DNA from 2 places in the Microbispora sp. NBC_01389 genome. Region 2 is predicted to be linked to the other one. Evidence: predicted binding sites of a transcription regulator. Region 2 holds the regulator's gene; the other holds the start of a gene.
What was found. Region 2 encodes HspR, which represses chaperone genes until heat shock. Its sites were predicted from a motif close to ANTTGAGTCNNNNNGACTCAANT; they were not measured.
Positions count from the first base shown of each region.

Region 1: the regulator HspR is predicted to act here: its motif matches at 1,447-1,469, upstream of lon (endopeptidase La).

Region 1 is NZ_CP109552.1:6,134,190-6,137,594, reverse strand. It holds gene OG344_RS27090 (MFS transporter) at 1-1,331, opposite strand, end outside; gene lon (endopeptidase La) at 1,483-3,405, shown strand, end outside.
Region 2 is NZ_CP109552.1:2,487,162-2,490,566, reverse strand. It holds gene grpE (nucleotide exchange factor GrpE) at 1-570, shown strand, start outside; gene dnaJ (molecular chaperone DnaJ) at 649-1,824, shown strand; gene OG344_RS11165 (heat shock protein transcriptional repressor HspR) at 1,829-2,176, shown strand; gene clpB (ATP-dependent chaperone ClpB) at 2,266-3,405, shown strand, end outside.

The sequences.
Region 1 (3,405 bases), 3.6 Mb from region 2:
GCCATCATGACCGCGCAGACCAGCATCGAGGTGTGATATCCCCGGGTGAACGCGGCGGGCGACTCGTAGGCGTCGCCCGTCAGCCCCACGAGCGGCGGCACGGCGGCGACGGCCAGCAGGCCGCCCGTCCTGGCCAGGGCGTTGTTGACCCCGCTCGCGATACCCGCGTACCGCTCCTCCGCGGTGGCGAGCACGGTCGCGGTGAGCGGGGCGACGGCGGCGGACAGCCCGAGCCCGAACACGGCCGCCGCGGGCAGCACGTCGGTCAGGTAGGAGGTGCCCGGGCCGATGCGGCTCATGAGCAGCAGCCCGGCCGCGCACAGCAGGATGCCGCCCGTCATGGGGAGGCGCGGGCCGATCCTCCTCGCCAGCTCGCCGGCCCGGGACGACAGCAGCAGCATGAGGATCGTGACCGGCAACATCGCCGACCCGGCGGCGATGGGAGACAGCCCGGCCGACACCTGCAGCTGGACGACCAGCAGGAAGAACACCAGTCCCATCGCCGCGTACATGACCAGCGTGACGACGTTGACCGCGGTGAACTCCCGCGAGGCGAACACCCCCACGGGGACGAGCGACCGGGGGGAGCGCCGGATCTCCACCACCACGAAGCAGACGGACAGGATGATCCCGGCGGCCAGCGGCACCAGCCCGTCGCCCGCCAGGATCAGGCCGTACGTCAGCCCGGCCAGGGCGGGGGCGGCGAGGACGGTCCCGAGCACGTCGAAGCGGCCGTGCGGCCCGGCGTCCCGGGTCTCGGGCACGTGCCGGGCGGCGACGCCGACCACGACGGCGGCGAGCGGCAGGTTGAGCAGGAACACCCACCGCCAGCCGGCCGCCTCGACCAGCCACCCGCCGAGCAGCGGCCCGACGGCGGCGGCCACGCCGCCCAGACCCGACCAGGCGCCGACGGCGCGGGGCCGGTCGTCCGGCACGTAGCTCGCCTGGATGATCGCGAGGCTGCCGGGGATCAGCAGGGCCGCCCCGACGCCCTGGAGCGCGCGGGCGAGCACGAGCACGGGGGCGCTCGGCGCGAGCCCGCAGAGGGCGGAGGCCAGGGCGAACCACACCACTCCGACGACGAAGATCTTGCGCCGGCCGAGCCGGTCGCCCAGGGACCCACCGAGCAGGATCAGCGCGGCCATCGTGAGCGTGTAGCCGTTCACCGTCCACTGGAGGCCGGACATTCCGGCGTCGAGGTCGCGGCCGAGGGCGGGGAGGGCCACGTTGACCACGGTGCCGTCGAGGGTCGCGAGGGACGACCCGAGGACCGTGGTGAGCAGCACCCAGCGGCCCGTCGCCGAGCGGAGTCGGATATGCCCGGATGTCATGCAGGCCATCATGCGCCATCCGAAGGAGCGGCCCCACCATGGCATCAGGGATTACACGATTACGATCGCTCACAGCGAACTGACGCAGAACAGGGAACAGGGGCGGGCTCCTGTTAGTTGAGTCGGCATAACTCAACCCATTGGAGTGCTGATGTCCCAGGTCCTTCCCGTCCTCCCGCTCGACGACGAAGTTGTCCTGCCCGGCATGGTCGTTCCCTTCGACCTGTCGGACTCGGAGGTCCGCGCCGCCATCGACGCCGCCCGGGCCGGTGGAGAGAGCACGGTCCTGCTGGTGCCCCGGGTGGACGGCCGCTACGGCCCGGTGGGGGTGAGCGCCGTCGTGGAGCAGGTCGGACGGCTGCCGGGCGGCGAGCCCGCGGCCGTCGTGCGCGGCGTGCACCGCATGCGCGTCGGCACCGGCACCACCGGCCCCGGCGCGGCGCTGTGGGTCGAGGCGACGGTGCTGGAGCCGGTTGCCGCCGGGCCGAGAGCCGGAGAGCTGGCCAAGGAGTACAAGGCCCTGACCACCACGATCCTGCAGAAGCGGGGCGCGTGGCAGGTCGTCGACGCCGTCAACCAGATCACCGACCCCGCCGTCCTCGCCGACAGCTCGGGCTACGCCCCCTGGCTGACCATCCAGCAGAAGCTGCTGCTGCTGGAGATAGACGACCCCGCGGAGCGTCTCGACAAGCTCGTCGGGTGGGCCCGCGACCACCTCGCCGAGATGGACGTCGCGGAGACCATCCGCAAGGACGTCCAGGAGGGCATGGAGAAGCAGCAGCGCGAGTTCCTGCTGCGCCAGCAGCTCGCCGCCGTACGCAAGGAGCTGGGTGAGCTGAGCGGCGACCCCTCCGACGAGGAGGAGGACTACCGGGCCCGCATCGAGGCCGCCGGCCTGCCCGAGAAGGTCAGGGAGGCGGCGCTCAAGGAGGTCGCCAAGCTGGAGCGGACCTCCGACCAGTCGCCCGAGACCGGCTGGATCCGCACCTGGCTCGACACGGTGCTGGACGTTCCGTGGAACGTCCACACGACCGACTCCTACGACATCGCGGGCGCCCGCGCGGTGCTCGACGCCGACCACACCGGCCTCGACGACGTGAAGGACCGCATCGTGGAGTACCTCGCGGTCCGCAAGCGCCGGGCCGACCAGGGTCTCGGCGTGGTCGGCGGGCGCCGCAGCGGCGCCGTGCTCGCGCTGGCCGGCCCTCCCGGGGTCGGCAAGACCTCCCTCGGCGAGTCGGTCGCCCGCGCCATGGGCAGGAAGTTCGTCCGGGTCGCCCTGGGCGGAGTGCGCGACGAGGCGGAGATCCGCGGCCACCGGCGCACGTACGTCGGGGCGCTGCCGGGCCGCATCGTCCGGGCGATCCGCGAGGCGGGCTCGATGAACCCCGTCGTGCTGCTCGACGAGATCGACAAGGTCGGCGCGGACTACCGGGGCGATCCCACGGCGGCGCTGCTGGAGGTGCTCGACCCGGCGCAGAACCACACCTTCCGCGACCACTACCTGGAGGTCGAGCTCGACCTCAGCGACGTGCTGTTCCTCGCGACGGCCAACGTCCTGGAGCAGGTGCCCGGGCCGCTGCTCGACCGGATGGAGCTCGTCACGCTGGACGGCTACACCGAGGACGAGAAGGTCGCCATCGCCCGCGACCACCTGCTGCCGCGCCAGCTGGAGAAGGCGGGCCTCACCACCGCCGACGTGACGGTGGAGGAGGCCGCGCTGCGCCGCCTGGCGGGCGAGTACACCCGCGAGGCCGGCGTCCGCTCGCTGGAGCGGTCGATCGCCCGCGTCCTGCGCCGGGTGACGGCGAAGGTCGCCCTCGGGGAGACGGAGCTGCCGGTGACGGTCGCCCCCGGCGACCTGGTCGCCCACCTGGGCCGGCCGCGGCACGTGCCCGAGTCGTCCCTGCCGGAGGCCCGTCAGCGTACGGCAGTGCCGGGCGTGGCCACGGGCCTCGCGGTGACCGGCGCGGGCGGCGACGTCCTCTACGTCGAGGCGTCGCTGGCCGACCCGGAGACCGGGGCGACCGGCGTCACGCTCACCGGACAGCTCGGCGACGTGATGAAGGAGTCG
Region 2 (3,405 bases):
CGCGAGGCCACCACGGCGGACGACGGCGTGGCGCAGGCGGAGTCCGCCTCCGTCGCCGAGGAGCCGGAGGTCGCGGCGGCCGAGGGGTCCGCGGCGGACCTGCTCGCGGAGCGCACCGGGGATCTCCAGCGGCTGCAGGCGGAGTTCAGCAACTACCGCAAGCGGGTCGAGCGCGACCGGATCACCGTCAAGGAGCAGGCCGTCGCGAGCGTGCTCGCCGAGTTGCTGCCGGTGTTGGACGACATCGGGCGCGCCCGCGACCACGGTGAGCTCACCGGCGGCTTCGCGAAGGTGAGCGAGTCGCTGGAGGCGGCCGTCGGCAAGCTGGGCCTGACCGCGTACGGCACGAAGGGCGACCCCTTCGACCCGACCGTGCACGAGGCCCTGCTGCACAGCTACTCGGCGGAGGTGACCGAGCCGACGTGCGTCGAGATCCTCCAGCCGGGCTACCGGATCAACGACCGGATCCTGCGCCCGGCCCGGGTGTCCGTCGCCGAGCCGAGCGAGGAGGAGGCGCCGAGCGACGCGGCGGACGACTCCGGCGCCGCCGATGGATCCGACGAGAACTGAACAGCCGGGGGTCTCTCCCGATCGGGAAGGATCGGGAGAGACCTCAGTCACTCCCCTTTCGTGTGAAGGAAGCGATAGATGAGCACCAAGGACTACTTGGAAAAGGACTACTACGCCGTCCTTGGTGTGCCCAAGACCGCGAGCGCCGAGGAAATCAAGAAGGCGTACCGCAAGCTCGCCCGGCAGTACCACCCCGACGCGAACCCCGGCAACAAGCAGACCGAGGAGAAGTTCAAGGAGGTCTCCGCGGCCTACGACGTGCTCTCCGACGCCAAGCGGCGCAAGGAGTACGACGAGGCGCGCACGCTGTTCGGGTCCGGCGTGGGCGGGTTCACCGGCGCGGGGGGTCAGCGGCCCGGCGGCGGCAGCTTCAACTTCGACCTCGGCGACCTGTTCGGGGGCTCCGGTTCGGGCGAACGGATAGGGGACCTGTTCGGCGGCCTGTTCAACCGGGGCGGCGGCCCGCGCACGACCACCACGACCGGCCGGCCACGGCGCGGCCAGGACGTCGAGTCCGAGGTCACGCTCGCCTTCGGCGAGGCGGTCGACGGCACCACGGTGTCGCTCCGGCTCACCAGTTCGTCCGCCTGTGCGGCCTGCGGCGGCACGGGGGCGAAGGCCGGCACCACGCCGAGGGTCTGCCCGACCTGCGAGGGAACCGGGGCGGCCAGCCGCAACCTCGGCAACTTCGCCTTCTCCGAGCCGTGCCGCGACTGCCGCGGCCGGGGCCTGGTGGTCGACGACCCCTGCCCCGTCTGCGAGGGCAGCGGGCGCGGCAAGAGCACCCGCACGATCCAGGCCCGCATTCCCGCCGGGGTTGGCGACGGCCAGCGCATCAGGATCAAGGGCAAGGGCGCACCGGGTGAGAACGGCGGCCCGGCGGGCGACCTCTACGTGCTGGTCCACGTGAAGCCGCACCCGGTGTTCGGCCGCAGCGGGGAGAACCTGACCGTCTCGGTCCCCGTCACCTTCCCCGAGGCCGCGCTCGGCGCCGAGATCAAGGTGCCGACGCTGAAGGGCATGCCGGTGACCCTCCGAATCCCCGAGGGGACGCCGAACGGGCGGACCTTCCGGGTGCGGGGGCGCGGGGCCCCGCGCAAGGACGGCACCAAGGCCGATCTGCTGGTCACCGTCCAGGTGATGGTGCCGCAGAACCTGGACGACAAGGCCCGCGCGGCCCTTGAGGAGTTCAGGAACGCGACCGAGGGGCCGGACCTCCGCGAAGAGCTGATCAAGCAGGCCAGAAGCGAGTGAGCCGATGGATGCCAGGTTTTTCGACATCTCCGACGACACCCCTGTCTATGTGATCTCCGTGGCCGCCCAGCTCTCCGGGCTGCATCCGCAGACGCTCCGCCAGTACGACCGGCTCGGCCTCGTCAGCCCCGGCCGTACGGCGGGGCGGGGACGGCTGTACTCCACCCGGGACATCGTGCTGCTGCGCGAGGTCCAGCGGCTCTCCCAGGAGCACGGCATCAACCTCGCCGGCATCAAGCGGATTCTCGAACTGGAGACCGAGAATCTGCGCCTGCGTGAGGAGGTCACGCGGCTGCGGGGTGAGCTCACCATGGTGCGGGCACTGGTCCGCTACGAACTGCCGCCCGCCTGAACTGCCGCCCGCCTGAACTGCCACCCGCCTGAACTGCCACCTGCCTGCAACCTGCCATCTGCCTTAACGGGGAATCGAGGCATCGACATATGGACTACAAGTTCACCCAGAAGAGCCAGGAGGCCCTGTCCGCGGCCGTGCGCCGCGCCGCGGCCGACGGCAACCCCGAGGTCGCGCCCGCCCACCTCCTGACCACTTTGCTTGCGCAGAACGGCGGCATCGCCGCGTCGCTGCTGCGGGCCGTCGGCGCGGACCCGGCGAGGCTGCGCGCCCAGGCCGAGGAGCTGCTCGGCCGGCTGCCCAAGGCGCAGGGCTCCACCGTGAGCGCGCCGTCCAGCTCACGCCAGCTGCTGACCGTGATCAACACGGCGGCGCAGCGGGCCAAGCAGCTCGAAGACGAGTACGTCTCGACCGAGCACCTGCTGGTCGGGCTGGCGACCGACGGGGGGCAGGTCGCCGACCTGCTCAGGGGCGTGGGCGCCACCCCCGACGCGCTGCTGGAGGCGTTCGAGAAGGTCCGCGGGCACGCGCGGGTGACCAGCGAGACGCCGGAGGACACCTACCAGGCGCTGGAGAAGTACGGCGTCGACCTCACCGAGGCGGCGCGGGCGGGCAAGCTCGACCCGGTCATCGGCCGCGACAGCGAGATCCGCCGGGTCGTCCAGGTGCTGTCGCGCCGCACCAAGAACAACCCCGTGCTGATCGGCGAGCCCGGCGTCGGCAAGACCGCCGTGGTGGAGGGCCTCGCCCAGCGGATCGTCGCGGGCGACGTGCCCGAGAGCCTGCGCAACAAGCGTCTCGTGGCGCTCGATCTCGGCGCCATGGTCGCGGGCGCGAAGTACCGCGGCGAGTTCGAGGAGCGCCTCAAGGCCGTGCTCACCGAGATCAAGGAGAGCAACGGCCAGATCGTGACGTTCATCGACGAACTGCACACGATGGTCGGCGCGGGCGCGGCCGAGGGCGCGATGGACGCGGGCAACATGCTCAAGCCCATGCTGGCCCGCGGTGAGCTGCGGATGATCGGCGCCACCACGCTCGACGAGTACCGCGAGCGTATCGAGAAGGACCCCGCGCTGGAGCGGCGCTTCCAGCAGGTCTACGTCGGCGAGCCGACCGTCGAGGACACGATCGCGATCCTGCGCGGGCTCAAGGGCCGCTACGAGGCCCACCACAAGGTGCAGATCTCCGACAGCGCCCTGGTCGCCGCCGCTACGCTCTCCGACCGCTAC